DNA from 4 places in the Nocardioides sp. YIM 152588 genome. Region 1 is predicted to be linked to each of the others. Evidence: predicted binding sites of a transcription regulator. Region 1 holds the regulator's gene; each other region holds the start of a gene.
What was found. The regulator LexA, encoded in region 1, represses DNA repair genes until DNA is damaged. The targets are predictions, from matches to a motif close to TCGAACANNTGTTCGA.

Region 1 (7,842 bases):
CCTCCGGCAGCAGCGACAAGTCGCCGGAGAAGGTCAAGGTCTGGGCGCTGTGCGTCCCCGGCGCGGAGATCCCGGTCGTCGAGACCTACCGCCAGTCGTCCTGACCCGTTCCCACGGACCGCATCGCGGCCCCGGCAGGCCTCGTGCCTGCCGGGGCCGCGGCGATTTCCACAGGTCCTTCCATTGGCCCGCGCCGGCGCCCGGGGTCACGCCATACTTCCCGCACGCTCCCTCCGACCTGGCTAGTCCCCAGGAGGACCTGTGCCCAGACGACCCACGACCGCGGCACTCGTCGCCGCCGCGACACTCCTGGTCGGCGCCTGCGCCGCCGAGGCCGACCCCGCGCCCACACCACCGTCCGCGAGCGCGGCGCCGCCACCCAGCACGGCGACCCCCGACCCCGGCCCCGTCGAGCCCACGCTGCCCGCCGCCGCGACGCGGAACGGGAAGGCCGGGGCCGAGGCGTTCGTCGAGTACTACTGGGAGGTCGTCAGCTACGCACAAGCGAGCGGCGACACGACTCGCCTGGAGGATCTGCACGCGGAGGCGTGTTCGCTCTGCACTGGCGCGGTCCAGTGGATCGACCGCATCTACGGAAGCGGCGGACACATCAACGGCGGCAAGCACACCGTTCTGACGGCCTCAGCCACACCAAGCCCGAGCGGGAGCGGCAGGTGGGTGGTAGCGAGCGAGATCCACGCCACCGCGACACGGGTCGCCGGCGCACCAGGTCGGAACGGTCGGTACGACAAGGCCGACATGGCCGTCACCCAGATCCTGGAACATACGGGCACGTCCTGGCGTGTCCATTCCTGGAGCAATCGATGAGTAGGACACTGGCGCGATTGGGCTTGGTCGCCGCCACGGGAAGTCTCTCGCTCGTCATTGCCACCGCGCCCGCGACCGCCGACGTCGACGGTGGGACCGACAACAGTGGAATCACCATCGGCGCCAGTGAAGAGATACCGGACGATTCCGCACCGCCGGAATCCGACAATACAACCGGCGCGACAGCGCCGATCTACCACGAGTACAACGCGTGCGCCCTCGAGAGCGCGGCGCTCTGCTACGAACCCGCCGTATGCCCGGATGGACAGAACGAGGTCGCGTTCTGGTACACCGATCCCGAGACGGGGAACATCCTGTCCGAGGGGACCTACTGCCCCGGCGAGGACGAGGCCGCCGAGCCAGCCACCATCACCCTCGGCATGGTCCTCGAAGCCTTCCGCCGCATCCCGCTCCACGCCGCCGAGCTCGCGATCGAACCACCCGACGGCCGGACCCTGGTCAACTTCGAGACCAACTTCTACTCCCCCGCCGCACCCCTGGAGCGCACCGTCGTCATCCTCGGCCAACGCGTGGACCTGCACATCACCATCGCCACGTACCACTGGGACTTCGGTGACGGCACCACCCGCGACACCACCACCGCCGGCGCCCCCTACCCCGCGCTCGCCCTGACCCACAACTACCGGCACACCGGCCGGTACCACCCCCGCCTCGACGCCACCTACACCGCCGACTACCGCGTCAACGGCGGCCCCTGGCAACCCGTCGACGGCACCGTCACCATCTCCGGTGCCCCCACCACACTCACCGCCGTCGAAGCCCACCCCACCCTCGTCGGCTACGGCGACTGACAGCGCCGGCGGGGCCGCCATACGGAAATGGCGCGAGGGGCGGGATCTCTGCAGAGATCCCGCCCCTCGTCTTCCCCTGGGCCTGAGGGGCCCCGTCCGCCGGGGTCGAGGCGACGGACGTGTCGGTGGGCGCGCCGTGCGGCGCGCGGGTCAGGCGGTCGGAACCCGGAGGTCCTGGCCGGCGTAGACCGAGCTGGTGTCCAGCGAGTTGAGCTCCTGGATCCGGCGGATCATCGCCCGCACGTCGGACGTACCGGTCTCCGCGGCGGCGTCGCTCGCGATGTCCCACAGGGTGTCGCCCGGAACCACCGTCACCACCTCGACCGGCGCGGCGCCCTTCTCCTCGGACGCCAGCGAGCCGGAGGCCAGCAGGATGCCGAGGCCGAAGGCCACCAGCAGTCCGAGCACGAACACCACGACGCGGCCGCGCCGGGTCAGGCGCACGCCGGATCGGTCAGCCTTGCCGCGGGAGCGGGCGACCGTGCGGGCGGGACGGGCGGTGCTGATGCTGCTGACGGTGGTGCTCATCGTGACCTCCGGGGGAAGTGGCTCCGTCGTTCGGAGCCTCGGGGCTGTCGGGTGCGAATCAGACTCTGCTCGGACCCTCCGACAGATCCGTTGCGTCTCTGCCGGCGGTCCGTCGATCATCTGTTCGATCGAACACGTGTACGAGGTTAGAGCAGGTGTTCGAACAGGTCAAGGACCTGTTCGAATGCGTGTTCGATTGTTCGAGTACGCCAGGGACCCCCGAAACGCGACACGCGACTTCGAACACGTGTTTGATCGACGGCGCCGCTCGCGCTACCGTCAGGGAACCAGCACGACTTGGCACGACTTGGCACGACTTCGCACGACATGGCACGACACGGAGCAGGACGCCCACGACGTACGGCACCGCGCAGCACTGCCAGCGCAGGCCAGCAGGTTCCGAGGAGGACCCGATGACCGACAAGAGAACGGGCGGCAGGGGCGCGGTCCGCGAGTTCCCGGACGGCCCACCCGACGCCACCGGCCTCACCCCACGGCAGCAGCGGATCCTCGCCACCATCAAGGACTCCATCGAGCAGCGCGGCTACCCGCCGAGCATGCGCGAGATCGGCTCGTCGGTGGGCCTGACCAGCACCTCCAGCGTCGCCCACCAGCTGCGCGTGCTGGAGGAGAAGGGCTACCTCAAGCGCGACCCCAACCGCCCCCGCGCGATCGAGGTCTTCCTCCCGGAGGTGATGGCCGCGCGCCGCTCCATCTCCAGCACCGAGGGGAGCCCGGTGGACGAGACCGGGATCGGCGACGTCGCCCCGACCGCGACGAACGTGCCCGTGGTCGGCCGCATCGCGGCCGGCGGCCCGATCCTCGCCGAGGAGCGGGTCGAGGACGTCTTCCCGCTCCCCCGTCAGCTCGTCGGCGACGGCCAGCTGTTCCTGCTCGAGGTCAGCGGTGAGTCGATGATCGAGGCCGCGATCTGCAACGGCGACTACGTCGTCATCCGGCAGCAGAGCACCGCCGAGAACGGCGAGATCGTCGCCGCCATGATCGACGGCGAGGCCACGGTCAAGACGTTCCAGCGCAAGGACGGCAAGGTCTGGCTGCTGCCGCACAACCCCGCGTTCGAGCCGATCGACGGCACCGACGCGACGATCCTCGGCAAGGTCACCGCGGTCCTCCGACGCGTCTGACCCCTCGGCCCCACAGCACGCCCGGACGGCACCGCCCTCCCCACGACACCCCGAGAACCGGGGCGGGGATGGCGGTGCCGTTGCTCGTCACCCGGGGTCGAGGCATAGGGTCGAGCCCGTCCATCCGCTCCCCCCTTCGAAATGCGAGCACCCGCGTGCGCCTCCGACGAACCGCCCTCGGCGGACTGATCCTCGCCCTCAGCGGGACCCTGGCCTTCGCCCCGGTCGGCCCCGCAGCGACGGCGGATCCCACCGCACCGGTCGCGCCGACCCTGCCCGAGCAGGCCGCGGAGCAGGCGCAGGAGCACGCCCTGGAGGCGCTCGAGACCGTGCAGGAGATCCTGGACGGCGACGGCGAGGGGCCCGAGGACGAGCCGGCCGAGCTCACGATCGCGCTGCACGACCTGGCCGCCCAGGCCGCCGCGCTGCCGGCCGCCGAACGCGAGCAGGCGCAACGCCTGCTCGCCCGGCCCACCGACACCACCGGGCCCGCGACGTGCGACCACGAGTACGCCTGCTACGACGCCTCCGCCACGCAGTACTACGAGTGCAGCGACCAGGTCTGCGTGCACTGGGTCACCACCACGGCGGACAGGGTGCCGGCCGAGGACGACGGCCCGGGCGGCAACTTCTCGGGCGAGGTCAACGGCATCCCCGACTACGTCGACACGGTGCTGCGCGAGATGGACCACGTGGCGGGCGCCTACACCGGCGCCGGCTACCGGCCGGTGCTCAGCGACGACGGGCGCGGCGCGGACGGCATGACCGCCACCGAGGCCGACCTGCCCGACATCTACCTCGCTCAGCTGGTGTCCGCCACCCTGGCGCTGTACGGCTACTGCACCACCGACGACCCCGACGTGATCGACGGCGACCCCTACGGCGACCTGCACCTGCGCACGTGGGCCTACTGCGTCCTCGACAACAACTACACCGACGCCATCTTCAACCGTCGTACGCCGCTGGAGAACCTCCAGGTGACCGCCGCCCACGAGTACTTCCACGCGGTCCAGTACGGCTACGACGTCGACGAGGACTCCTGGATCCTGGAGGCGACCGCCACCTGGGCCGAGGACCAGCTCTACGACGACGTCAACGACAACATCGCCTACCTGCCGTACGGGCCGATCCGGCACCCCCAGACCCCGCTGGACACCTTCAACGGCTCCTACGCGTACGGGGCCTGGATCTTCTTCCAGTACCTCACGGACCGGTTCCCCGCCCAGCACGGAGGCATGCCCGTCCTGCTCCGCGAGCTCTGGGAGTCCATGGCGCACAGCGGTGCCGGCGCGAAGTCGCGCTACTCGGTCCAGGCGATCCGCAAGGCCCTGGAGGCCCGCGGCACCGACATGACCGAGGTGTTCACCGACTTCGTGGTCGCCAACCGGCGCGCCCGCGCCAGCTACAGCGACGAGGGGGCGCAGAAGTACTACCCGGTGGCACCGCTGTACAAGCGCATCAAGCCGACCGCGGCCCACCCGAAGAGCGCGACCACCTTCAAGCTCAACCACCTCGCCGCCCGGACCCTGCGGTTCAAGCCCGCCTCGAAGGGACAGCGCCGGCTCAAGCTCGTCGTCAAGGGCAACCCGCCCGCGATCGGCGGCTCCGCGGCGGTCGTCATCAAGCGCGCGGGCAAGTCTCCCCAGCGGGTGCGGCTGACCCTCAACTCCGAGGGCCGCCGGGTGAAGCGGCTCCCCTTCACCAAGGGCGAGGTGAAGTGGATCGAGGTCAGCATGGTGAACGCCAGCACCCGCTACTGGTGCGACCTCGGGCGCGGCTGGAACTACACGTGCCAGGGCAAGCCCCGCGACAACAAGGCGCCGCAGAAGGTGCGCGCCACGCTGATCCGCTGAGGGTCCGGGCGGGTGGTTTCGAGGCTCGCTCCGCTCGCACCTCAACCACCGGCAGCGCTCGGGGTCAGCCGGCCTGCTCGGCCGGCGCAGCGCCGGCGAGCCGCCCCAGCGCCTTGCGCACCACAGCCGGGTCGGTGGTCGGCCACATCGGCGGCAGGCTCGCCTTGAGGAAGCTGCCGTACCGCGCCGTGGCCAGCCGCGGGTCGAGCACCGCGACGACGCCCTTGTCGGCGTGGGTCCGGATCAGCCGGCCCGCGCCCTGGGCGAGCAGCAGCGCGGCGTGCGTCGCCGCGACCTGCATGAAGCCGTTGCCGCCCGCCCGGTCGGCGGCGCGCTGCCGGGCGCTCATCAGCGGGTCGTCGGGCCGCGGGAACGGGATCCGGTCGATGATCACCAGCTGGCAGGTGTCTCCCGGCACGTCGAGGCCCTGCCACAGCCCCAGGGTGCCGAACAGGCAGGTGTGCGGGTCGTCGACGAACTGGCGGGCCAGCTCGGGCAGCTGCGCGTCGCCCTGGGCGAGCGTGGTCAGGTGCGGCAGCCGACGGCGCATCTCCTCCGCCGCGGTCTCGGCGGCGCGCCGGCTGGAGAAGAGGCCCAGCGTGCGGCCGTCCGCGGCGTCGATGAGCTCCGCGATCTCGTCCAGGTGGGCCTTCGCCAGGCCGTCACGGCCCGGCGGCGGGAGGTGGCGGGCGACGTACAGGATGCCCTGGCGGCCGTAGTCGAACGGGCTGCCGACGTCCAGGCCCACCCACGGCTCGACGCCCTCGGGCGCGCGCTTCGCCGGCGCGCCGGCCTCGACCCGCTCGGTCGGCTTCAGCCCCACGCCGGTCGCGACCGAGGAGAAGTCGCCGCCGAGCATCAGCGTCGCCGACGTCATCACCACGGTCTTGTCGGCGAGCAGCTTGTCGCGCATCGGACCCCAGACCTGCAGGGGCGCGACGCACAGCCGCGGCGGCATCCGGTCGGTGCCCTCGGTCAGCCACAGCACGTCCGCCTCGGAGCCGGCCGCCATCCGCTCGGCCGTCGCGAACAGCTCCTGGACGGCGCCCTTGGCCTGGGTGAACGCCGCGTCGGCCTCGCCGTCCTTCTGCTTCGGGAAGGCCGAGACGCAGGCGCGCGCGGCGTCGCGGACCAGGACCAGCGCGTCCGCGAGGTCCTCGGGCACCCGCTCGAAGCGTCCCGGCGAGGCCTCGGCCATCGCGTCGCGCAGCGCGTCCCCGGCGTCCGCGAGGTCGTTGGGGGCGTCGCCGTCGGCGTGCCGCATGGCGCGCTTGGCGGTGCGCTCGACCTCGGCGACCCAGAGCTCGTCGGTGGCCGCCTGGGTGACCCGCGCGGTGAGCTCGTGGGCCTCGTCGATCACGACGGTGTCGTACTCGGGGATCATCGGCACGCCCTCGATGGCGTCGATGGCCAGCAGCGAGTGGTTGGTGACGATCAGGTGCGAGCGGTGCGCCTTCTCCCGGGCGCGCTCGACGAAGCACTCCTCGCCGAACGGGCACTTGGCGGCGCTGAGGCACTCGCGGTGGGTGACGCTGACCTGGCGCCACTCCTTCTCGGTGTGCCGCGGGGCGGTGTCCTTCTCGCCCGAGCCGCCGTCCTCGGCCTGCTCCTCGGCCCAGGCGCGCAGCTCGAGCACCTTCTTGCCCATCGACCCCTCGGGGAGCTGGATCAGCTCGCCCTGGTCGTCCGGGGCGCCCTCGCGGATCCGGTGCAGGCAGGCGTAGTTGGACCGGCCCTTCAGCACGGCGAACGAGGAGTCCACGCCGGGCGCGGTGCCCACGGCGTCGATCAGCCGCGGCAGGTCCCGCTCGACGAGCTGGTGCTGCAGCGCCAGGGTCGCGGTGGCCACCACGACCCGCTCGTCGTGGAGCAGCGCGGGCACCAGGTAGCCGAGCGACTTGCCGGTGCCGGTGCCGGCCTGGACCAGCAGGTGGCGCCGGTCCGACATCGCGGAGCCCACCGCCTCGGCCATGGCGACCTGGCCGTCGCGCTGCTGACCGCCGAGCGCGGCCACGGCGGCGGAGAGGGTCTCGGCGACCGGGCTCGCGGCGCGGCTGTCGGAGGGCTCGGCGGACACCCGAGAACCCTAGCCGTGGGGGCCGACCGCGCCGCATCGACGCTCCACAGGCGACGATCCCGCCCGGCCGGCGCCGGGTCCGGCCTCAGACGGCGTACGCCGCCAGGTCGCTCGCCAGCGCCTCGGTGGCCAGGCCGGCGACGCGGGTGCCGTCGGCCGTGTGCTCCATGCTGCGGATCTCGCCGTCCTTGTGGATCCGGTCGATCAGGTCGCCGCGGGCGTAGGGCACCAGCGCGTCGAACGCCACCCCGGGGCGGGGCAGGTCGGCCTCGACGGCCTTGATCGCCTCGTCGATCCCCTCACCGGTGTGGGCCGAGACGGCGACCGAGTGCGGCTCGTTGCGCAGCAGCCGGGTGACCGTCAGCGGGTCGGCGGCGTCGATCTTGTTGATCATGACCAGCTCCGGCAGGTCGCCGGCGCCGATCTCGGCGAGCACCTCGCGCACCGCGGAGAGCTGGCCCTCCGGGTCGGGGTGGGAGCCGTCGACCACGTGCACGATCAGGTCGGACTCGGCGACCTCCTCCAGCGTCGAACGGAACGCCTCGACCAGCTGGTGCGGCAGGTGCCGGACGAAGCCGACCGTGTCGCTCATCGTGTAG
Region 2 (7,842 bases), on a different contig from region 1:
TCTGGGTCCACGAACAATGAGGCCGGTTCCCTGCACACGCGGGACAGCGCGCCGCTGGGGAGCGTGGGCCAGGCGCGTGCCCACCACGGAACTCCGTGCATGGCGTCCCGGAACGCCGCGGCCGTCGCCTCGGAGCCGAAGGTGTTCCGCGAGGCATAGAGCGCCGAGACGAGCGCTGCCTGGTCGAGCCAGTCGACGATGCGAAAGCTGGGCTGGTGTGGGTGCGGGTCGGCGCGGAAGTCGGACCTGATCGGTCGGCGTTCCGACCCCGCGTCAGCGGTCGATCGCGTCCAGTAGCCCTCGAGGAGGTTGCGTGCGAAGGTCGCCGCGCTCTCTCCCATCGGTACGAAGAGCAGCGAGTGCTGCTCGTAGAGGCCCCGCGTTGCCGATGCCCTGGAGCGACGCTTGAGAATCGTTTCCGGCTTCAGGTGTGTCACCCCGGTGAACATCACGGTCGCCACCAGCTCGCCCGTGGCCCGCTTGTAGGCGCCGGCGTCGTCGACGGTCGGCCGCGTCCTGTTGTTGGACAGGAAGACCGTCGAAGCGCCCATCTCGTAGTCATCGGGCTGTAGGCCCAGTTCCTCCTGCGTCTCCGCCTGCACACCGCGAACGAAGTCAACGGCGCCGAACGGGTCGCCGTGGCGAACCTCCGGCCCCACCGGGAGCTCCATCACGCCGCCCGCGGCCTGGGTGAGGCACCTCGCCGCATTCGACACCTTTCCGGATCGGACCATGAGCACGAGGTAGGTCGCGTCGGCTGTCTCCGAGACCAAGCCGAGCTTCCCGTTGAGGAGAACCGCCCGCTCGGCATCGAAAGGCTCGGTGGTGTCCGTCGCGCTGGAGTCGCTCTCGGCTCCGATCAGCGGCTTGCCCGCGCGGTCGCGAATGGGGCCGAAGGTAGGATAGAGGGAGTCGTGCCTGCTGGGGAGGAGCTTCTTGGACTCGGTGCGTGCCTCCCGGTAGCCGTGCTGCCGATCACCCGAGTACGGCTCGGTGCTGTAGTAGTCGCTCTCCTGGGTGTGAACCACGATGGACGCCCCGTCGAATCCAGGCCTTTGGCAGACCTCCACCCTGGAGAGGGTGGGCACGCGGCCGTTGTACTCCGACAGCGAGACGTGCGTCCGCAGCTGGTCGGTCCGGAAGTAGTCGAACGGTGTCGAGTACTTAGGCCGAATAGTTGGGCTCGTCGAGTTGGAGCACTTGGGGGCTCTTCCCGTCCACTGCGGGCGGTGCCACGTGACGACCGCATCAGCCATGCCGGCCTTGTGCTCGCTCATGTCGGCCACGACGATCGCGCCGGTGATGGCGGAGACGGCGGTGCCGAAGGTCGAGGTCTCGCTCTGGTCTTGGTAGGACACCGGCGTCAGGTCGGCGAACTGGTCGCAGTAGTCCAGCAACGACCGCAGCTTGGCATGTGACGTCGCCCAGGCGCCGTTCAACATGTAGCGCACGAGGATGCCCTCGTACTTGGGGTCCAGGGCCTCGGCGAGGAGCTCGCGCATCGTCCTGAACTCGGGGGTGAGGTACGCCGGACCCGGGTTCGGGTCCATGACGGCTTCGGCGAGGATGTCATCGACGGCGATGGCGCTCAGGTTGCCTTCGAATGGCGCGTTGGAGCGCAGGAACTCGCGGATCGCGCGAGCGACGCGCTGGTCCGTCGTGTGCCGCCGCCAGTGGCGCTGGTACCAGAACCACCCCATGCGGTCTCGGCACGCCCGTCGCCACGGTTGGAGGGAGTAGCTCCGATCCCTGAAGCGCAGAAACGCAACGATGATGATGGCGGCCAGAGTGACCGGCTCCACCAGGACGACCTTCTCCCACAGGAGGCGGCAGGCATCGAGAAGGCCGGCGGCGGCAGCCAGAAGAAGGTCGAGGCCTTCCCCGAGAGCGTCGCGGAGCAAGCCGAGGAACGCGTCGGCGGTGACGTAGTGCCTCCACATCACGTCTCCAGCGGGTGGCTGGGAGAGACGTGGTCCGGATTCGTCATCCCTGCCCCGTTCGGGAAGTGCGTGCCAACGGCGCGCGAGTACCGCGGAGTGTAGGGAAGCTCGTGCTGGCGGTCAGCGGAATGCTCCGCCGTGTCGCAAACGAGGTGCGGTGGTCCAGGCCGCCGGCGCGGCGCTGGGTCCCACCGGTCTCGGCTTGCGTGTCTGGCTATGTGGTCAGCCTGCTGGCCCGGCGGGGCAGTGATCAGCGATCGCGCGGGTGCCCTGCGGGTCGACGATCCATTGGCGATCGGAGGGGCTGGTCCAGAGGTAGGTGCCGGGGTCGAGGGCCTGGTAGCGCCAGCGGGTGTGGGTCTTGGTGCGGTGGTGCCGTCGGCACAGTGGGGTGAGGTTGCAGGGGCAGGTGGCTCCGCCCCGCTGCCACGGCGTGCGGTGGTCGAGGTCGCAGTGCTCGGCGGCGCGGGTGCAGTGGGGAAAGCGGCAGGTGGGGTCCCGCAGGACGACCTGGCGGCGGTGGCGGTCGGGGATCTCGTAGGCCTCGACCGGGGCGTGGTCGGCGAGGTCGAGGACGGGCCGGGCGAAGGAGTTGGGCCGCCTCGGCGACACCGCCCGGCTCGACGTACGACGCGCGAAGGCCGCCGGCGAGCTCGCCCGCGCCGACCTCACCCTCCCCCTCGCCCGCGTCGGCAACACCCGCACCCCGACTACCGCCGCCCAGGTCCAGCAGTGGTGCCAGGTCGCCAAGGTCACCGGAAGCGGCGGTGGTCGGCGGCGTCCTAGCGCCGCTGCTCGCGGCGTTGGGCTGGAGCGTCCAGGTGTGCTCGGCGATCCGCAGGGCCCGCCACAGCGGGACCTCGTTGCCCCGAACCCGAATGCGTGTTCGACTAGAATCAAGCCATGTCGGCGCTCCCCTCCACCTACGGCTACCCCGAGCCGCAGGTCGACGAGACGCTGACCCTGATCGCGGCCCGTACTCACGAGGCGACCTTCGTCGAGAACGACCGCGCGCGGCACCTGCTCGACTGGGCCGAGGCACACGTCATCGCCGGCCCCGACGACCACCAGCCGGCCGCGACCGCCCTCCTCGAGGGCATGGATACCGGCCTCCCGCTCGCCGGCCCGGGCGCACCGCTGATCTCCGAGCAGGCCGTCATCGAGCTCAGGGTCGTCTGGACAGGTTGGTGCAGGTCAGGGGTGGTTTCGAGGCTCGCTTCGCTCGCACCTCAACCACCGGCACTACTTCTGGCGCGCGTGCGGTTTCTCGATCTGGGCGACGGTCGGGGCGCCGAACATCGGCATCCCCTCGGTCTTGCGGATCAGGCCCCAGATCAGCGGGACCAGGATGATCATCGCGAGGCCGACGAGGCCGACGAGCTCGGGGTGGGTCTCGTCCTTGCCCAGCGGCGCCCAGCCGGCCTTGTCGAGCAGCGCGACGCCGGACATGGTCAGCACCACCACGATGCCGCGGCGGATGTAGGACTGCGGGACCAGCGGGGCGATGCGGCTGCCGATCAGGGTGCCGGGCACCGAGCCGAGGATCAGCGGGATCGCGATCGACCAGTCCAGGCCGTGGATGGCGATGTTGGCGATCGCGGCGGCCAGCACCAGCGGCACGGCCTGCACCAGGTCGGTGCCGACCAGCTTCACCGCGGACAGGCCGGGGTAGAGCATCAGCAGGGCGATCATGATCACCGAGCCCGAGCCGACGCTGGTGACGCCGACCAGCAGGCCGCCGAGCATGCCGACCAGCAGGGTCGGGATGGGGCGGATCGGCGGGTTCGGATCGCCGGCGTCGCCGCCCCGGTTCAGCTGCCGCAGGCCGATGTAGAGGCGCAGCGCGTACGTCGCCGCCGCGAACAGCAGCGCGAAGCCGATCGCCATCTTCAGGACGTGGTCCAGGTCCTCGGGTGAGTCGGTGAAGACCTTCACCAGGTAGGGCCCGAGGAACGCCATCGGCACCGACCCCGCGATCAGCCACGCGGCGAGCTTGAGGTTCGGCGAGCCGTGCTTGGCGTGCATGGCGGCGCCGCCGGTCTTGTAGACCGCGGCCGCCGTCAGGTCGGCCGTGACCACCGTCGCCGCCTCGCCGCCGCCGACGCCGAGGAAGATCAGCGCCGGCGTCATCAGGGCGCCGCCACCCATGCCGGTCAGGCCGACGACGATGCCGACGATGAAGCCGGCGGCGATGATCGCCAGGGCGGTGAGCGTGAGGAGGTCGTTCATCGGGTGACCTTTCCGGTCAGGCGGGGGAGTACCTCAGCCAGCAGGGCGTCGATCGCGTCGGCGGCCACGGCAGCGGCCGCCGGGCCGTGCCGGTAGGGATCGGCGATGTCGAGGGCGGGGTCGGCGGTCGCGCGGTGCTCGCCGACCGAGGGGAGCACCGCGGCGCCGTACAGGTCCGCGGGGGCGCGGCTCACGGACTGCGCGAACTGGCCGACCGTGAAGACCTTGCGGAACGCCGCGGGCGCCTCGTCCAGCACGCGGGTCCGGTGCGCGGCCTCCGCCGTCAGCACCAGGTCGGCCGCGCCCACGAGATCGGCGGTCAGCGGCCGGCTGCGGAAGCGCCGGATCGCGTTGGGCTCCGCGCCGCGCGCGTGCAGCTCGGCGGCCATCGTGTCCGAGACCGGCTCGTGGTCGTGGCCGCGGACGCCGGCGCTGGCGAACTCGATGCCCGAGCCCGCGGCGAGCTGGCGGGCGCGCAGCTCGAGGTACGGCGAGCGGCAGATGTTCGCCGTGCAGACGAAGAGGACGCGGAGCGGGGTGTCGGGCTCAACCACCGTGTGGCTCGCTTCCGCCGTGCCCGTGGGCGCGGCCGGCGGGCGCGAGGTCGTCGCCGGTGAGGTCCAGGTAGCCCGACTCCTGCAGCGCGACGAGCACGTCGTCGAGCGCCTCGTCGATGGTGCGGCCGGTGGTGTCGACGCGGACGTCGGCGTCGTCGGGCTCCTCGTAGGGGGAGGAGATGCCGGTGAACTCGGGGATCTCGCCGCGGCGCGCCTTGGCGTACAGGCCCTTGCGGTCGCGCCGCTCGCACTCCTCCAGCGGGGTGGCGACGTGGACCAGGAAGAAGGCACCGCCGGCGTCGGAGACGTACTGGCGCACCTGCTGCCGGGTCTCGTCGAACGGGGCGATCGGGCTGCACACCGCGACCCCGCCGTGGCGGGCGATCTCGGCGGCCACCCAGCCGATCCGGCGGATGTTGGTCTCCCGGTCGGCCTTGGAGAAGGTCAGGCCGGCCGACAGGTTGCGGCGCACGACGTCGCCGTCGAGGCTGGTCAGCGAGCGGCCGCCACGCTCCAGCAGGCGGTCCATCAGCGCCTGGGCGAGCGTGGACTTGCCGCTGCCGGACAGGCCGGTGAAGAAGAGGACGAGGCCCTGCTCGTCCTTCGGCGGGTGCTCGGCGGCGACGATCGGGGCCACCTCCGGCAGCACCGCGCCGCCCGGGGCGAGCTCGAGGACGCGGGACGAGCCGGCGTACGTCGCCACCACCTGGGCCCGCAGCGCCGCGTCGCCCTCGGCGTCGCCGTGGGCGGCCAGCGGTACGGCGACCACCTCGGCGTCCAGGTCGGCGGTGGCCACCAGCGTGGCCCGCAGCAGGCCGACCGCGCTCAGCGACGCGGTGCCGTGGCCGACGAGCGCCAGCACCAGCACGGGGCCGGCGGCGGCGAGCTGGTCGCGCTGGGTGTCGGTGAGGGGCTCGGTGACCACGACGAGGGGGCGGCCGGCGTACCGCTCCGAGGTCTGGGCGGGGGAGAGGTAGAGGCGGCGGAACGGGCCGTACTGCGCGTGGGTCAGCGGGGTCACCGCGAGGCCGTGGCCGTCGTCGACGACGGTCGCCAGCGGCAGGCCCTCGGGGTCGACGAGCTCCACCGTGCCGCCGTCGGCCAGCGCCTTCTCCAGGTCCTCGGGGAGCGCGAGGGTGACCGGGCTGCCCGGCCGGTTGAAGCCGGTCAGGGGCGCGAGGGCGCCGCTGGAGAGCAGCTCGAGGTCGTCCAGCTCGCGGGGCGCGGGGCAGTGCTGTGCCGTGGGGGAGGTCGTCACGGGGAGCATCTTGCCAAATAAAGTCAAGTCACTCGTCTTTGGCGACCATAGATGTGAACTGGATCACCGGTCTAGATGCTTGCTCTTGCAAGCATCTGCTAGCAGACTGGAATCATGGTGAAGGGAAAGGTCGGGCAGGCCGTCGGCTCCCTCGGCGAGTATCTCAAGGAGCAGCGGCTCGCGAGCCGACTCTCGTTGAGGCAGCTCTCCGAGCTCGCCGGCGTCTCCAACCCCTACCTCAGCCAGATCGAGCGCGGGCTGCGCAAGCCGTCCGCCGAGGTGCTCGGCCAGCTGGCGAAGGCGCTGCGGATCTCCGCGGGTCAGCTCTACGTCCGCGCCGGGATCATCAGCCTCGACGAGGCGCCGGCCGGTGCCGTCGAGGTCGCCATCCTCAGCGACGGCGGACTGACCGAGCGGCAGAAGCAGTCGCTGCTCGACGTCTACGCCTCGTTCCTCGCGCTCAACGCTGCTGAAACGCCCGCCGCAACGACCGACGCCGGGGGCAGCGACGCCCCCGCCCCGCCCGACGAGCTCGCCGACCGGATCTCCGACCTGGTCGCCACAGACCCCACCGAGAACCCAACAGAAGGGTGAAGACAATGCCGAAGCTGGATCTCCCGAAGTTCGAGCTGCCCAAGATCGACCTGCCCAAGGTCGACCTGCCGAAGATGGAGCTCCCCAAGGTCGACCTGCCGAAGGTGGACCTCGCGAGCCTCGAGGTGCCCGAGTACGCCGCCAAGCCGATCTACGCCTACGTCGGCGCCGCCGACCTGCTCGTCGAGAAGGTCGTCGCCTACGTGATGGGCGTGCAGGGCAAGGCCACCGCCAAGGTCGCCGACGTCCAGAAGTCCGCGAAGGGCTTCGAGGCGCCGACCGCGAAGGACCTCCAGGCCAAGGCCACCGCGTCGCTCGCCGACTCGCGCGCCAAGGCCGAGGCGAAGATCGCCGAGTTCCAGGCGGACGCCAAGGCCTTCCCGGCCAAGGTGCAGACCACCGCGAAGACCCGGTACGACGAGGGCGTGGCGACCGTCAAGGGCCGCTACGACGAGGGCGTCGCGACGGTCAAGACCGCCTACGACGAGAACGTCGCCACCGCCACCTCCACCTACGCCGACCTCGCCAAGCGCGGTGAGGCGATCGTGATCAAGCTCCGCGGCGGTGCCGCGGCGGCTGCGGAGGACGCGGTCGAGGCCGTCGAGGAGGCCGTCGAGACGGCCGAGAAGACCGTCGAGGACGCCGTCAAGAAGGTCGAGCCGACCCCGGCCCAGAAGGGCCAGGCCACCAAGACGCTGAAGAAGGCGCCGGCCAAGAAGGCCCCCGCCAAGAAGGCGCCCGCGAAGAAGGCCACCACCGCCAAGAAGGCGCCCGCGAAGAAGGCGCCGGCCAAGAAGGCGACCCCGCCGACCGACGAGTCCTGAGCGACTCGGACCGGCCGACGTACCGAAACTGCGGCCCCCGGACGGACGTCCGGGGGCCGCAGTGACTCTCCCCGGATAGGATCGACGCACCATGGATGGGTTCGTGCCGGCAATCGCCCCCGTAGAGGCGTGGATCAACCTCGGGATCTCCTTCGTCCTGCTGGTGGTGAAGATCTTCGCGTTCGCCAACTCGCTGATCTACTCGGCCGAGTCCTACGACGCCGCCGGCAAGCTCAACAAGACCACCTGGTGCCTGCTGCTCGGCTTCTCGGTGCTGCTGCACCTGCTGCCGATCCCGATCACCATCATCAACCTGGCCATGACCATCGTCGCGTTGGTCTACCTGGCCGACGTGCGGCCGGCGCTGGCCGGGTTGAAACGGCGCTAGGTTTCGAGGCTCGCTCCGCTCGCACCTCAACCAGCGGTCATTCGTCCGACAG
Region 3 (7,842 bases), on a different contig from region 1:
TCGGAGCGGGAGGGCAGCGCGGTCTGCATCTGCGCGACCGGCACGGCGAGCGCGCCGAGGACGACCACGACCAGCGCGGCGAACGCGAGCGGCGCCCTGCCCGACGGCCGACCAGACCCGGGTACGACGTGTTACATGCCGAGCGGCCGGGCCGCCGGAGCCGCATCGCCTCGCGGGGCCCGCACGCGGCCACCGCGTCAGAGCAAGGTCGCGGGCCGCACCGCGCCGTTCCCGAAGCGGCCCGCGACGCGGTCGACCGCGCGGTCCGCCGCCGGCCATCCCGGATCCGGCTCCCCGAGCGCGGCCTGGCGCGTCTCGCCGCTCCGGCGCGGGCGCAGCCCCTGCACGGCGACACCGACGAGCCGCACGCGGCGCCCGGGGTGCCGCTGGAGCACGGACAGCAGCAGGGCGTGGGCGACCCCGTACACGACCTGGGTGACGTCGGTCGGCTCCGGCAGCGTCCGCGAGCGCGACACCGTGCTGAAGTCGCTGAACCGCACGGTCACGGCCACGGTCCGCCCGACCTTGGCCGCGGCCCGGACCCGCGCCGCCACCCGCTGCACCAGTGAGAGCAGCTCCCGGGCCAGCCGATCCGCGTCCCCCACGTCGGCCGCCAGCGTGCGCTGGGCGCCCATGCTCCCCTCCGGCGCTCCCTCGCCGAAGCCGAACACCCCGGCGCCGCCCGGGCGCAGCTCGCGCCGGTCGGTGCCGTGCGACAGCGCGTGCAGCTGCGCTCCCAGGTGGTCGCCGAGGAGTCCGCGCAGCTCCTCGACGCCCAGTGCGGCGACGTCGCCGACGGTGACCAGGCCCAGCCGGTGCAGCCGGTCGCGCGTCGCCGGACCGACGCCGTACAGCTCGCCGACGTCGAGCGGGTGCACCCGTTCGACGAGGTCCGCGGGCGCCAGCACCAGCACGCCGTCGGGCTTGGCGCGCCGGCTGGCCAGCTTCGCCACCGAGACGGTCGCGGCGATGCCCACCGAGCACGTGATCCCGTGCTCGCGGCGCACGCGCTCGCGGATCGCCGCGGCGATCGCCTCCGGCCCGCCGAAGAGCCGCCGGGCCCCGCCGACGTCGAGGAACGCCTCGTCGAGCGACATCACCTCCACCACCGGGGTGAAGGAGCGGAAGGTCGTCATGATCGCCCGCGAGACCGGTCGCAGCAGGTCGAAGTCCGGCGCGATGAAGACCGCCCGAGGGCAGAGCCTCCGGGCCTCGGTGCCGGACATGCCGGACCGGACGCCGAACCCCCGCGCCGGGTAGTTCGCGGACAGCACGACGCCGCGATGGCCGCCGCCGACGATCACCGGCACGTCCTGCAGGTCCGGCCGGTCCCGCGTCATCACCGACGCGTAGAACGCGTCCATGTCCACGTGCAGGAGCCGGCACGCCGACTCCGCGGCATCGGTCTCGGCCCAGGAGCTCACGTCCGGGCCGGTGCGCGGCCCCGCTCCCGGTGGCCCGGAAGCGCGGGCTCAGGAGCAGAGCAGGTGCAGCTGCGTCGCCAGCGGCAGGTACTCCTCGCGCCCCGCGGCCGTGCGCTCGAGGTCGACCAGGGCCGCGGCCGCACCGGGCTCGACGTCGAGCAGCGCGCCCGGGACGTGGTCGGCGAAGACGCGGATGCCGTGCACGGCGTCGACCCCGAACCCGGCGTCGCGGACCAGTTCCCGCAGCTCGGTGAGCTCGAACCGGTGGCCGCGGCGCGGCTCACCGCCGCCGCCCTCGAGCAGCTCCTTGGCGTGGACGAAGTGTCCCGCCATCGCCCGGGCCAGCACCGCGGCGCTGCGCTGGGCGACCAGCAGGCTGAGCACGCCGCCGGGGCGCAGCACGGCGCGGATCGCCGCCAGCGCCGCCGCCGGGTCGACCACCTCGAGGACCCCGTGGCAGAGCACGACGTCCGCGCTCGACTCACCGACGAGCTCGACCAGGCCGGCGACGTCCCCCTGGTGGCCGGCCACCTCGACACCCTCCTCACCCGCGCGACGCGCGAGGGCCGCCAGGGCGTCCGGGCTCGGGTCGACCACGGAGACGCGGTGGCCGGAGGCCGCGAGCCGCACCGCCGAGCCGCCGGTGCCGCCGCCGATGTCGACGACCTCCCGGGGCGGGCCGGCGAGGGCCGCGTCGAGCACGTCCCACACGACCGCGGTGCGGATCGATCCCCGACGTTCGGTGGACTGGTTCTCCTGGACCATGGGCCGAACACTACGACCTCCCGCTCCGTCGCCTCAGCCGGCCGCCCGACCGGCGAGCCGATCGCCGACCGGCGGGTGCTCGCTCAGGCCGAGCGCCCGCTCGACGACCGCCAGGAACCGGTCCGCGTCGCGCACCAGGTCGTCGGCCTCCCGGTCGCTCGCGGCGCGCGAGGAGCCGGCCTCGGCGGCGGCGCGCTTGGCCGCGCCCGCCGCGAAGAAGGTCGCCCACTCCTCCATCTCCGGGGCCACCTGGGCCAGCAGCGCCCAGGCGTTCTGCTGGCGGCGTCGCTGACCGGGCGTGGGCCGGGCGCGAGCGGCCAGCAGCGCGGCCGCCGCCCGGAGCGCGGCCACGTGGGCGCAGGCGTAGCGCGTGGCCGCGTCCGTCGCCGCGACCGCCTCGCTCAGCGACTCGGCCGCCCGCAGCAGGTAGGAGTGCGTCGTCGCCGGGAGGGTGTGCGGCCGCCACAGCGGCAGCTCCGGGACCTCGGTGTTGTCGTTCGCCTCGCTCGCCACGGTGCCTCCCCTTCGTCCGGGGTCCGGTGGGAGCGGGGTCGAGGGCGCCCCCACCGGACCGTCGTTCGAACATCTGTTCGAACACCTCCGAAGGTACACCCCCGGTCCGTCACAACGTCAAGAGTCACGTCCGCGGACGAAGCGGGTCGTCTCCGGATGCCAGAGGAAGACCACGGCGACGGCCGCCGCGACGCCCGCGGCACCCGCGCCGACCAGCACCATCAACGGCGAGTCGGTGCGCATCATCGCCATCGCGCCGAGCGCGATCCCGATCGCGACGGCGGCCAGGCCGTGCTGCGCCCACAGGTGCCGGTTCCGGAAGAGCTGCACCATGGTCAGCATGGTGATCGCGATGACGCCGTAGAGGACCAGGACCACCGGCACGAACTCCGTCGGCTGGACCGTGCCGTCGCCGGCCTCCATCGGCGACCACACCTCGTTCAGGTCGCCGCGGAAGGCCACCACCAGCACGGACATCAGCAGTCCCGCCGCGACCAGCAGCCACAGCAGCCAGCTGGCGAGGTCGACCGTCACCGGCCGCTTCGTCATCGTTCCTCCTCTGGGCCCGCGGAACGGGCCGGATATTGTCGCCCCATGTCGGACGACCATCCCTCGATCAGCCGGTTCCGTGAGGAGCACCGACGTCGTGGTGGCGCCGGCGAGATCGTCATTCTGCCCGACTCGGTGCACACCGCCGCGCTGGCCGCCCAGGCGCTCGGCTGCGAGGTCGGCGCGATCGCCAACAGCCTGCTGTTCGAGTCCGACGGATCCCCCGTGCTGATCCTCACCTCCGGCGCGCACCGCGTGGACACCGAGGCGACCGACGCCGCGCTCGGCACCCGCCTGCGCCGCGCCGCGCCCGACTTCGTCCGCACCCACACGGGGCAGGTGATCGGCGGGGTCTCGCCCATCGGCCACCCGGCACCGATCGCGACGTACCTGGACCCCTGGCTCGCCCGGCACGAGGTCGTCTGGGCGGCGGCCGGCCACCCCGCCGCGGTCTTCGCGACCAGCTACGGCGAGCTGCTCACGCTCACCGGCGCGACCCCGCTCGAGGTCGAGTGACCCGATGAGCAGCATCGTCGTCGTCGGCGGCGGTCTCGGGGGCCTGGCCTCCGCGGCACGCCTGGCCAAGCTCGGCCACCAGGTCACCCTGCTGGAGGCGTCGGGCGGCCTCGGCGGAGCGCTCGGCCTGCTCGAGCAGGACGGGTACGCCTGGGAGTCCGGGCCGGCCGCGACCCTCCTCCCCGCCGCGCTGCGCGACCTGTTCCGCAAGTCCGGCCGCCCGCTGGAGGCCGAGCTCAAGGCGGACCTGGAACCGCTGCCGGTGATCCGCGAGCACCGGTTCGAGGACCGCACCTCGCTCCGCCTCCCCGGCGGGTCCCGGGCCGCCCAACTGCACGCCTTCGAGGCGCTGGGCGCCGGCCTCGGCGAGGCCTGGACAGCCCACGTGGACCCCTACGGGCCCGTCTGGGAGGTGCTGCGGCGCCACTACGCGGAGGTCCCCTGGGACCCGTTCACGAGGGGAGCACTCCCCCGCGAGCTGGACCGCCTCCTCCGCGACCGCGAGACCCTGCACCGCCGGCTGCGGCGCGACTTCCGCGACGAGCGGCTGGCGATGATCGCCGGCCACGAGGCCGTGCTCGCCGGGCACGACCTGCGCAACGTGCCCTCCTGGATGGGCGTCACCGCCTACCTGGAGGAGTGCTTCGGGGTCTGGCGCGTCCCCGGCGGCATGGGTCGGCTCGCCGACGTCCTCACCGGCCGGCTGCGCACCCGGAAGGTCGAGGTCCGCACCGGGACGCCCGCCCGCGACCTGGTCTGCCGGGACGGGCGCGTGGTCGCGGTCCGCACCGACGATGGCGACCTCGACGCGGACCGCGTCGTGGTCGCCGTCGACCCCCGCCGGCTGCCGACCCTCCGGCCGCTCGTCGAGCGCACGATGCCGGCCGTGCCGCCGGTCACCGTGCACGTGGGCCTGGAGGGTCCGCTCCCCGAGGCCGAGCGGGACCTGGACCACGACCTGGTCATCCACGCCGACCCGCTGATCGTGCTGCGCCGCGGGACGGCCGCCCCCGAGGGCGGCGCGGCCTGGAGCGTGCTGGTCCGCGGGCGGCTGGTCGAGGACCCGCTGACCGCCCTGGCCCGGCACGGGATCGACGTGCGCGAGCAGGTGGTCACCCGGCTGGACCTGAGCCCCCGCGACCAGGTGGAGCGGTTCGGCGGCTCGCCGTACGGGGTGCTCTGGCAGGGCCGCGGGACGGTACGCCGGCGGCTCGGCCCGACCACGCCGATCGAGGGCGTGCTGACCGCCGGCGCGCACGCGGCGCCGGGCGCCGGGATGGCGTTCGTAACGCTCTCCGCGGCGCTGGTGGCGCAGGTCGTCGGACCCGCCTGACCGGCCGCGCGGCCAGTCTCAGACGGTGATCCGCAGGGCGTCGAAGATCTCCAGCGTCGCCTTGGACCGGTTCAGCGTGTAGAAGTGCAGGCCCGGCGCCCCGCCCGCGAGCAGGTCGTCGCAGAGCTCGGCCGCCAGCCGGATGCCGGCCGCCCGGACCACCGCCGGGTCCTCGCCCGCCGACGTGATCCTGGCGACCACGTCGTCCGGCACGCTGGTGCCGATCAGCTCGCCCTGGCGGCGGATCGCGGCCAGGTTCAGGATCGGCATGATGCCCGGGAGGATCGGGATGTCCACGCCGCGAGCGCGGACGCGGTCGACCAGGCCGAAGTAGTCCTCGGCGCGGAAGAACATCTGGGTGACCGCGAACTCGGCGCCGGCGCGGGCCTTGGCCACCAGCACGTCGGCGTCGGCGTCCAGCGACGCGGCCGACGGGTGCCCCTCGGGGAAGGCCGCGACGCCGACCCGGAACCCGCGCGCGTGGGCGAGCTCGACGAGCTCGACCGCGTGGTTGAGGCCGCCGGGCGTCGGGGTCCACTCGGCGCGCGGACCCTCCTGCGGGTCGCCGCGCAGCGCCATGACGTGGCTGACGCCCTCCGCGACGTAGGAGTCGAGGATCCCCTCGAGCTCGGAGCGCGTGTGGCCGACGCAGGTCAGGTGGGCCATCGGCACCAGCTCGGTCTCCCGGGCGATCCGCCCGGTGATCGCGACCGTCTTGTCGCGGGTGGTGCCGCCGGCGCCGTACGTCACGGAGACGAACGTGGGCCGGTAGGGCTCCAGCGCCCGGATCGCCGACCACAGCTGCTGCTCCCCGGCCGCGTCCTTCGGGGGGAAGAACTCGAAGGAGAACGAACGCTCGCCCGCGCCGATCAGATCACGTAGGGAGCGTCCGGGACCGGTAGCCATGGGGGCGATTCTAGGGTGCCCACTAGGGTGTCCTGACGTGACGGACGCGGGATGGGACCCGGGCGCATTCCGCGCCGGGGTCCAGGGTGAGCTGGACCATTTCCTCGACCTCCAGGCGGTCCGCCTGGCGGCGCTCGGACCCGACGCCGATCGGCTCCTGGCCGAGGCGCGCGCGGTGGTCTCCGGCGGCAAGCGGTTCCGCGCCGCGTTCTGCTACTGGGGCTACTCGGCCGTCGCCGGGGTGCCCGAGGGCGCGGCCGCGAGCGCAGTGCTGCGGGCGGCCGCGTCGCTGGAGCTGCTGCACGCCTCGGCACTGGTGCACGACGACCTGATGGACGCCTCCGACACCCGGCGCGGCCGCGCGGCGACCCACCGCGGGTTCGAGGCCGGCCACCGTGGCGACGGATGGCGCGGCGACCCCGAGCAGTACGGCGCGGCGGCGGCCATCCTGATCGGCGACCTGCTCCTCTCCTGGGCCGACGAGCTGCTGCGCACCTGCGGCCTGGAGCGCACCGGACCGGCGCAGGACGTGCTCGACCTGTGCCGGTCGGAGGTGATCGCCGGGCAGTTCCTGGACGTCTCGGTCCAGGCGCGCGGCCACGCCGACGTCGCCGAGGCGATGACCGTGCTGCGCTACAAGTCGGCCAAGTACTCCATCGAGCGGCCCCTCCACATCGGCGCCGCGCTGGCCGGCGCGGACTCCGTCACGCTGGACCGGCTGACCGAGTTCGGTCTGCCCCTGGGCGAGGCGTTCCAGCTCCGGGACGACCTGCTCGGCGTCTTCGGCGACCCCGCCACCACCGGCAAGCCCGCCGGCGACGACCTGGTCGAGGGCAAGCGGACTGTGCTGGTCGCCCACGCCCTCTCCGGCGCCGCCCCCGCGGACGCCCGGCGGCTCGACGCCGCACTGGGCGGTCCGCTGACGCCCGACGAGGTCGACGAGATGCGCCGCATCATCACCGACTCCGGCGCCCGGGACCGCGTCGAGGAGCAGATCGCGGACCTCGGCCGCCAGGCGCTCGACGCCCTCGACCGCGGCCGGGAGCGGTTCGGCTGGGACGACGCCGCGTGCGGCGTGCTGGCCGGGCTCGCAGCCGCCGCGACGCAGCGCACGCACTGAGCCTGGGTGGGGCTGCTCGGCCCACCCGTGGGGTGGGTCGTGTGCCTGAGACACCGGCATGGCGGGGCCTGGGGCACACGAGCCCACTCCGAGCCCGGTCGTGTGCCTCAGAACGACGCATAGGCGGGTGTCAGGCACACGACTCCCCCGCGCGACGGCTCCCCCGCAGCCGGCCCGCAGCGTGGCCCGCGCCCAGGACCTTCACGTGGTCGGCGCCCGGTGGAACGATCGCCGCATGATCGACCACTTCGGCATCAACTGCGCCGACTGGGACGCGTCCCGGTCGTTCTATGACGCGGTCCTGGGCACGCTCGGCCACGGCCGCGTCATGGACTTCGGGGTGGCCGTCGGCTACGGCAGCGACGGCAACCCGGCCTTCTGGATCTCCGACGCGACCAAGGGCGACCACGTCGACGGCCCCAACCGCGAGGTGCACATCGCCTTCGCCGCCCGCGACGTCGAGCAGGTGCGGGCCTTCCACGACGCCGCGGTGGCCTGGGGTGCCGAGTCGCTGCACGCGCCGCGGCTGTGGCCGGAGTACCACCCGGGCTACTTCGGGGCGTTCGTCCGCGACCCCGACGGGAACAACGTGGAGGCCGTCTTCCACGGCGCGGCGCCGGCGTAGGCGAGCGCACGCCGACTCCGCTCAGTCGCCGAGGAGCTGGACGGGCCCGACGGGCGCCTCGTGTGCCCGACGGCCCGCTATGCCGATGCCT
Region 4 (7,842 bases), on a different contig from region 1:
GGTCTTGCCGGTGCCGACGATCGTCACCCCGTCGACCGGCCCGTCGCCGGTGTCCTCCCCGCCGAAGCCGAGTCGGGTCAGCTCGGTCGGCGTGACCACCCGTACGCCGTCGGCCACCTCGAACGGGGGCGGGAAGGTCTGCGGCACCCGCGAGGAGGTCCAGGTCGCGTCGACCAGCCGCTTGCGCACCACCACCTCGGTCTCCTCGCCGCCGAAGAGCGACCGGATCCGGTGCACGCCGCCCCGCTCGTCGGGCGTGCCGCCGAGGTAGTCGGTCTTGGGCAGGAACCGCACCCGCCCCGACGGCAGGAACCGGTCGCGCATCCGCTCCGCGAAGTACGCCTGGATCTCGACGCCGCTGACGCGCGTGTAGTGCCCGGCCTCCGGGCCGTCCGTCGCGATCCGGTCCTCGCCGAGCACGGCCGAGCCCACGCCGTACCAGCCCGAGGGCTGGTGCAGCCGCACGAACGGGTAGGCGTCGTTCCAGTGCCCGCCGGGCGCGTGCCGGCGGTCGATCATCAGGACGTCGGCGTCGGAGACCTCGAGGAGCTCGTCGACGAACCCCATCCCTGCCATCCCGGCTCCGACGACCAGGTAGTCGGTCTCGACGCGCCTCATCGCCGCTCACCTCCGGACGCGGCCGCGTGGGCGGGGTGCCGGTGCGGCCGGGAGTCGGCTCCCGGCCAGGCTAGCGCCGCGGGCTGGTGGTGGACACCCGTCGCCCGGCCCTCCTGGTGGTGGTCGATCAGGTGGTGCTCGACGACGCGCCGGTGGTGCCGCCAGCCGGCATCCCGATCGGCGGGAGTCGGTCGGTCCGGTCGCGCCGGCCTCTCCACGGTCATGGTTGTCCCCTTCGTCAGGTCGACGCTCCTGCGACGACCCCCTCAGCCAACCGCCGGGCGCCGGGCAGCGCTTGGAGAGGATCGGGAGACGAGGGGGAGACAACGAGGAGACAGGAGACCGGCGCGGGGGTACCGGCTCGATCTGCAAAGTCCTGACAGAGCCGCCGCGCCTGCCTACGGTGTGGGCGGGAGGCGGCCGTGGGAGTGGTCGTGGGAGTGGCCGGCCGGCCGCTCGCGGACGAGCGTGAGGGGCGGCTTGTGGGGAGCGCGGGATTCCGCTTCAGGGTCGCGCCAGGCGTCAGCGTGCGGGCATCGCGCCGCGGCCTGCGGACCAGCCTCGGACCGCGCGCGGCGCGCCTGCACGTCGGCAGTGGCAGACCGGGTGTCTCCACCGGAGCCGGGCCGTTCACGTACTACACATCCCTCTCCGGATCGTCCTCGCGACGGCGCGCGACTTCGCCGGCCGGCCGGGCGGCGCCGGGAGCGGCAGCCGCGGACAAGGAGGCGGAGGCGCAGCGCCTGGCCTCTCAACTCCAGGCGATCGCCGGCCTCAACGACGTGACGTTCGAACCCAGCCGGCGCCCGCTCGCCCCTCCGCCGGCCCCGGTTGACTACTGGTCCCTGCTACGGCGCCACCGGAAGGCGACGCTGGCCGGCGTCTCCGTGTTCGACCTGTCCGCGCGCCGGGCGGCTGTGGCGTCGGCCGTCCGAGCGGCCGAGTCGGAGCACGCCGAAGCCGTCGCGGCGGCCGTGGAGGGGATGTACGAGGAGCAGTCGTCTCTCGACGAGACCTGGGGCCTGCTGTCGGAGTGCGAGCCCGATGTGGTGCTCGCGGCGCTGGCTCGCGCCTTCGAGGACAACGAGGCGCCCGCGGCGCCGGTCGGGGTCGAGCATGCCGAGGCGTCCATCGTCGTGCGGGTGCCTGGGCCCGAGGTCGTACCCGATCGACGGCCGACCACGACCTCCGCCGGGAACCTGTCGCTCAAGAAGGTGTCGAAGACCGAGGCGGCAGCCATCTACACGTCTCTGGTGTGCGGACACGTGCTGCTCACCGCCCGGGAGGCCTTCGCGGTGGTGCCGTTCCTCGACGCTGTGCGGATCGTCGCGGTGCGGGCCGTCGCACCGGATGGGCCGCCGGAGGTGTTGATGGCTGCGGCTTTCCGGAAGTCGGCCGTCGACGCCCGGCCATGGAGGGGGATCGACGCCCTCACGGCGCTCAACGACTGTTCGTTCGAGACGGTGCTGCGGCGGAAGGGCGTGACGCGGGCGCTCGCGCCGCTCGATCTCCGGGCCGAGCCGGCCGTCGCGGCCGTGATCGATCTCATCGACCTCACCGACCTGATGACGGACGACGACCTGGGAGGGCGTGCACGCTGATGCAGGAGGATCGCGGAGCCCCGGCGGGCTGGTACCCGGACCCGACGGACCGCCTGCGGACCAGGTACTGGGACGGGCAGGCCTGGGTGGGGGAGTCCCGCCCGATGCCCCCGGGTTTCGAGGCGCCGACCGCGATACGTGGACGCACACTGCCGTGGTGGCAGCGGTGGTGGGCCATCATCCCGGGGATGCTGCTGTGCCTGCCGATCGGCCTCGTCGGGCTGTGGCGCCGAGCAGCCTCCAGCACCACGACGAAGGCATGGGTCACGATCGTGGCGCTCGCCCTGTGGGGCCTGGCGCTGGCGGTCCCGTCCGAGGAGGAGCCCACGCCGGTCGCAGCGGACTCTGTCGTGACTCCGGCCGAGGTGCCTACGACCTCCGCGCCGCCGACACCGACCGCACCCACCACCGTGACCGTCCCGGTGGTCACCGGCCTCACCCTCAAGAAGGCGAAGGAGGTGCTCGGAGCGGACGGCCTGGGAGATGTGGTGGCAGAGAAGGTGCCGTCGCGGAAGCCCGCGGGCACCATCCTGAGGATCCAGCCTGCCGAGGCATCGGAGGTAGCCCCCGGCGCTTCCGTCCAGCTCTGGGTCGCGGCGCCGCTGCCGAGCGTCCCCGACGTCGTCGGGCTCGGTCGGGCCAACGCCCTCAGCCAGTTGAAGCGCGCCGGGTTCGCGACACGGGTGACGCAACGACGCACCACCAGCGGACGCGACAACGTGGCGCTGAGCCAGTCGCCGGTGGCCGGCAAGCAGGTGCGCCCCGGCACGCTGGTGAAGGTGGTCGTCTCCGACCTGCATGAACCGCCGCCGGCGCCCGAGCCCGAGCCCGAGCCCCAGAACTGCACGCCTGGATACTCCCCCTGTCTTCCTCCGGCCTCGGACTACGACTGCGCGGGTGGTTCGGGCAACGGTCCGGCCTACACGGGGACGGTGCGGGTCGACGGCCCGGACATCTACGACCTCGATCGGGACGGCGACGGGATCGGCTGCGACTGACCTCGACCAACGTGCCTGGGCATCACGTCGAGCGCTCGGACGGGTCCGTCCTGCCCGGTGCTTCCTCCCGCACGAACTCCTCCAGCCACGCCGGGAACTCGTGCAGGCTCTCCAGCACCACGTGCGTGCCGGCCGCCTCGAGCTCGGCGCGGGTGCAGCCGCCGGTCAGCACGGAGACGCTGGTGACGCCGGCGGCCAGCGCCCCCTCGACGTCGTGGACGTGGTCGCCGACGTAGACGCTGGCGCCCTCGCGGCGCAGCACGTCGGCCTTGCCGACGCCCCACACCCAGCCCTCGAGGTGGTCGTGGTCGAGCGCCAGGTGGTCGAGGTGGAGCTGGGCGTTGGGGCCGTACTTGCCCGTCACCACCAGCACCCGGCCGCCGTTGCGCCGGACCGCGGCGAGGGCCTCGTGGGCGCCGCCGAAGGCGGGCGTGCCGGCGATGGCGTGGTCGGGGTAGAGGGCGCGGAACCGGTCGCCGGCCGCCGCGATCGCGTCGGCCTCCAGGTACGGCTCGAGCAGCATGTCCAGCGGCGGGCCCAGCCTCGCGGTCATCTCCGCGACGGGGAAGTCGACGCCCAGCTCGGCGCCCAGCGCGACGAGCACGTCGCGGAACCCCGGGGCGGTGTCGATCAGCGTCATGTCCAGGTCGAAACCGACCACCAGCCCGTCTGCCACGCCCTCCAGGGTAGGCGGCGACCGTGCGGCCGCCGGGACCAGCCCGGCCAGGCCCGATCAGTCCAGCCCGAGCGCCTTCGCCGACTCCTCGCGCATCTGCACCTTGCGGATCTTGCCGGTGACGGTCATCGGGAAGTCCTCGACCACCATCACGTAGCGGGGGATCTTGTAGTGCGCCAGCTTGCCGGTCGCGAACGCGCGCACGGCGTCGGCGTCCAGGGGCTCGGCCCCGGCGCGCAGCCGCACCCAGGCGCAGAGCTCCTCGCCGTACTTCTCGTCGGGCACGCCGATCACCTGGACGTCCTCGATGTCGGGGTGGCCGTAGAGGAACTCCTCGATCTCGCGCGGGTAGATGTTCTCGCCGCCGCGGATGACCATGTCCTTGATCCGGCCCACGATCGTGCAGTAGCCGTCCTCGCGCATCACCGCCAGGTCGCCCGTGTGCATCCAGCCGTCCGCGTCGATCGCCTCACTCGTCTTCTCCGGGTCGTTCCAGTAGCCGAGCATCACCGAGTAGCCGCGGGTGCAGAACTCGCCCGCCTCGCCCCGCTCCACGGCCGCGCCGGTCACGGGGTCGACGACCTTGATCTCGACGTGCGGGTGCACCCGGCCGATGGTCGCGGTGCGGCGCTCGAGGTCGTCGTCGACGCGGGTCTGGCACGACACCGGCGAGGTCTCGGTCATCCCGTAGGCGATCGACACCTCGGCCATGTGCATGTCGTCGACGCAGCGCTTCATCACCTCCACCGGGCAGATCGAGCCGGCCATGATCCCCGTGCGCAGCGAGGAGAGGTCGTGCTCGGCGAACGTCGGGTGGTTCTGCATCGCGATGAACATCGTCGGTACGCCGTACACGGCGGTGCACCGCTCGGCGGCGATCGCGCGCAGCGTGACCTCCGGGTCGAACCCCGGCGCCGGGATGACCATCGTCGCGCCGTGGGTGGTGCAGCCGAGGTTGCCCATCACCATCCCGAAGCAGTGGTAGAAGGGCACCGGGATGCACAGCCGGTCCTCCTCGGTGAACCCGATCAGCTCGGTGGTGAAGTAGCCGTTGTTGAGGATGTTGCGGTGGCTGAGGGTGGCGCCCTTCGGGTAGCCGGTGGTGCCCGAGGTGTACTGGATGTTGATCGGGTCGGTCGCCTCCACCGTCCAGGTCAGCACGTCGAGCAGCGTGACGCCGGGGTCGTGGACGTTGTGGTCGGCCCACTCCGGCGAGCCCAGGTAGAGGACCCGCTCGACCGGGGTGTCGTCGATGACCTCCTCGACCATCGACCGGTAGTCGCTGGTCTTGAACGCCGGCGCCGAGATCAGCAGGCGGGTGCCCGACTGGTTGAGGGCGTAGGCCAGCTCGTGGGTCCGGTACGCCGGGTTGATGTTGACCAGGATCGCGCCGATCTTGGCCGTCGCGTACTGGGTGATCGTCCACTCCGCGCAGTTCGGCGACCAGATGCCGACCCGGTCGCCCTTGCCGATCCCGGCCCGGACCAGGCCGATCGCCAGGTCGTCGACCGCGCGGTCGAGCTCGGCCCAGGTCCACCGGCGCCCCGAGGCGACCTCGACCAGCGCCTCGCGGTCGGGGTGGGCGGCGACGGTGCGTTCGAGGTTCGCGCCGATGGTCTCCTCGAGCAGCGGTGGGTGGGTGTCTCCGGCGGCGTAGGACTCCATCCTCGAACACTCGGCCGCGGCGCCACGGGTGTCAATGGTGGGGGCGGTGGTGCTCGTCCAAGGCCGCCACCTCACCCATTCTGGTTATCGAACACCAGTTCGCTTGTCGCGTAGAATCGGCGTACGCCGAACCGCTCCCGAAGGCCTGCGATGACCCTGCTCCCCGGTCCCGTCCCGCACCGGATCACCCGCGCCGTGGCGGACGCGCGCGCGGCGCTGGCCGGGGTGGCGGATGCGCAGGCCGCCTTCCTGGGGGCGGGGGAGAAGGAAGCCGTGCTCACCGAGCTGGTCGCGTTGGAGGCCCAGGTCGCCGAGCTGAGGCTGCGGACGATGGCCGCCGCCGGCGATGTCGCGGATGCCCACGGCGCGCGGGACGTGGCCGGGTGGCTGGCCCACCGGACGAACCTGGAGGTCGCCCGGCTCCGCGGCGAGGCCCGGGTGGCGGGGGCGATCGACCAGCGCTGGCCGAACGTGGGCTCCGCGATGGCCGCGGGACGGTTGTCGCTGGACCAGGCGAAGGTCGTGGTGCAGGCGCTGGACGCCCTGCCCGAGCGGGTCGGCGCGGCGGTCCGGGGTGATGCGGAGGCGCGGCTGGTCGCCCTCGGGACCGGCGACGCCGCCGAGTGCGGCGGGCTCGGGATGCTGCCCCAGCACCTGCGCGTCCTGGGCCGGCGGGTGCTGGACGTGGTCGCCCCCGAGGTCGCCGAGGACGAGGAGGCCCGCCGCCTCCACGCCGAGGAGACCCACGCCCAGGCCGCCTTGTCGGTGCGGATCAAGCCGCTCGGCGACGGCGCCACCCGGGTCACCATGACCCTCCCCGACGCCACCGCGACGAGGCTGGCGACCTACCTCGACGCCCTCACCTCGCCCCGGACCACCGCGCCCGAGGTCGAGCGGCTGCCCCGGCACCGGGTGCTGGGGCACGCCTTCTGCACCCTGCTCGACCGCCTCGACCCCAGCACGCTGCCGGACCACGGCGGCGACGCCACCACCGTCATGGTCACCGTTCCGCTGGACCAGCTCGAGAAGCGGCTCGGCGCCGCCGGCCTCCTCGACTCCGGGACCGCCGACGGCACCGGACGCATCTCTGCCGCCCACGCCCGCCGCCTGGCGTGCACCGCCAAGATCGTTCCCGCGGTCCTCGGCGGCAGGTCGGAGGTGCTGGACCTGGGCCGCGGGCAGCGCCTCTTCAGTGCAGCCCAGCGCAAGGCACTGAGGCTGCGTGACACCACCTGCCGCGCGGAGGGCTGCACCGTCCCCGCCACCTGGTGCGACGCCCACCACGACGTCCCGTGGTCCCACGGCGGCGGCACGGACCTGGCCAACGCCGTCCTGCTCTGCGGGTTCCACCACCACCGGGCCCACGACCCGGCGTACGAGACCGACCGGCTGCCGAACGGCGACCACCGCTACCACCGACGGCGCTGATCTCCGCCCGCCTTCGACGTCACCTCTTGGTGCCGCCCTTCCCGACCGCAGTGCTCGTCAGGGTTTGTGGGGTCGAGTCACACGCGGCGGATCGACGCGTGTGTCACCACTTTCCGTCGTGAATCGCAGGCTGACGTGCTGGCGGTATCTTCGCCTGATCGGTCGGGGCAGTGTTCTAAGGTCCCTGCATGGCACTCTTCCAGGAACTGTCGGGCCAAGGGCGGGTGGTTGGAGGTCACCTCTCGACCGGCACGATCGTCTCCGGTGGGGCCACCCCGTTTGCGAAGCATGGAGACCTTACGATCCAGCACCGTTCGAACCCGTTCAAACGGCACCGGATCAACGCCGAAACGGTCCGGGAGTGGGAGGAACTTGAGTCGAAGGCCAGCGTCATCGCGGCCATCGGTCAAGCGGCGGCGCGCGTGGCTTTCCCGGGGAGGGTAGGCAAGTCCGTGGGGGCGGGCGTCGAGGCGGCGCTGAGCACCGGGCACATCGTGCGGATCCACTGGGCCGATGCCAAGCAGTCAATCCTGGAGCTACCCCAGAAGCAGTTCATGGTCTTCTCCGTCATGCTGGTGGATCGCAAGGTCGTCACGGCAGGGCTGTTGAAACCGGAGCCGGCAGCACGTCAAGGCGCGGCCGAAAAGTTCATGGGTATGGCCTCGGCCGTCCTGGCGAAGGGCAATCAGACCGCGCCCATGGTGGATGGCGCGGAGGTGGACGTCACCGCGCAGATCGCCAAACTGGCGTCGCTTCACGCCCAAGGCATCCTCACCGACGCGGAGTTCTCGGACAAGAAGGCCGAGCTGCTCGGTCGCCTTTAGGACGAGTGGGCTGCGCCTCGAACTCCTTCAGT

Region 2: ABLM29_RS08055 (HNH endonuclease signature motif containing protein) is a predicted target of LexA. The motif match lies at 2,815-2,830, and genes of this name have one in related genera.
Region 3: ABLM29_RS08750 (SAV_6107 family HEPN domain-containing protein) is a predicted target of LexA. The motif match lies at 2,768-2,783, and genes of this name have one in related genera.
Region 4: ABLM29_RS04350 (HNH endonuclease signature motif containing protein) is a predicted target of LexA. The motif match lies at 5,646-5,661, and genes of this name have one in related genera.

What each region holds. Positions count from the first base shown of each region.
Region 1 is NZ_JBEGDJ010000004.1:140,593-148,434, forward strand. Features, by position in the region: gene ABLM29_RS04190 (collagen-like triple helix repeat-containing protein) at 1-104, shown strand, start outside; gene ABLM29_RS04195 (DUF6318 family protein) at 262-828, shown strand; gene ABLM29_RS04200 (PKD domain-containing protein) at 825-1,640, shown strand; gene ABLM29_RS04205 (LysM peptidoglycan-binding domain-containing protein) at 1,791-2,168, opposite strand; gene lexA (transcriptional repressor LexA) at 2,582-3,313, shown strand; gene ABLM29_RS04215 (MXAN_6640 family putative metalloprotease) at 3,469-5,166, shown strand; gene ABLM29_RS04220 (ATP-dependent DNA helicase) at 5,231-7,243, opposite strand; gene hflX (GTPase HflX) at 7,329-7,842, opposite strand, start outside.
Region 2 is NZ_JBEGDJ010000011.1:54,287-62,128, reverse strand. Features, by position in the region: gene ABLM29_RS08060 (hypothetical protein) at 1-1,940, opposite strand, end outside; gene ABLM29_RS08055 (HNH endonuclease signature motif containing protein) at 2,163-2,552, opposite strand; gene ABLM29_RS08050 (sulfite exporter TauE/SafE family protein) at 3,183-4,169, opposite strand; gene ABLM29_RS08045 (arsenate reductase/protein-tyrosine-phosphatase family protein) at 4,166-4,723, opposite strand; gene cysC (adenylyl-sulfate kinase) at 4,716-5,984, opposite strand; gene ABLM29_RS08035 (helix-turn-helix domain-containing protein) at 6,099-6,578, shown strand; gene ABLM29_RS08030 (hypothetical protein) at 6,584-7,402, shown strand; gene ABLM29_RS08025 (DUF2516 family protein) at 7,494-7,790, shown strand; gene ABLM29_RS08020 (sugar nucleotide-binding protein) at 7,828-7,842, opposite strand, start outside.
Region 3 is NZ_JBEGDJ010000012.1:93,864-101,705, reverse strand. Features, by position in the region: gene dinB (DNA polymerase IV) at 198-1,424, opposite strand; gene ABLM29_RS08755 (methyltransferase domain-containing protein) at 1,473-2,189, opposite strand; gene ABLM29_RS08750 (SAV_6107 family HEPN domain-containing protein) at 2,223-2,702, opposite strand; gene ABLM29_RS08745 (hypothetical protein) at 2,820-3,251, opposite strand; gene ABLM29_RS08740 (YbaK/EbsC family protein) at 3,297-3,767, shown strand; gene ABLM29_RS08735 (phytoene desaturase family protein) at 3,772-5,100, shown strand; gene metF (methylenetetrahydrofolate reductase [NAD(P)H]) at 5,119-6,006, opposite strand; gene ABLM29_RS08725 (polyprenyl synthetase family protein) at 6,044-7,126, shown strand; gene ABLM29_RS08720 (VOC family protein) at 7,362-7,751, shown strand.
Region 4 is NZ_JBEGDJ010000005.1:10,565-18,406, reverse strand. Features, by position in the region: gene ABLM29_RS04375 (NAD(P)-binding protein) at 1-618, opposite strand, end outside; gene ABLM29_RS04370 (DUF4236 domain-containing protein) at 1,041-2,219, shown strand; partial or broken gene ABLM29_RS22305 (DUF2510 domain-containing protein) at 2,219-2,323, shown strand; gene ABLM29_RS04365 (PASTA domain-containing protein) at 2,408-3,217, shown strand; gene ABLM29_RS04360 (HAD family hydrolase) at 3,240-3,893, opposite strand; gene ABLM29_RS04355 (AMP-binding protein) at 3,951-5,558, opposite strand; gene ABLM29_RS04350 (HNH endonuclease signature motif containing protein) at 5,709-6,986, shown strand; gene ABLM29_RS04345 (SHOCT domain-containing protein) at 7,175-7,810, shown strand.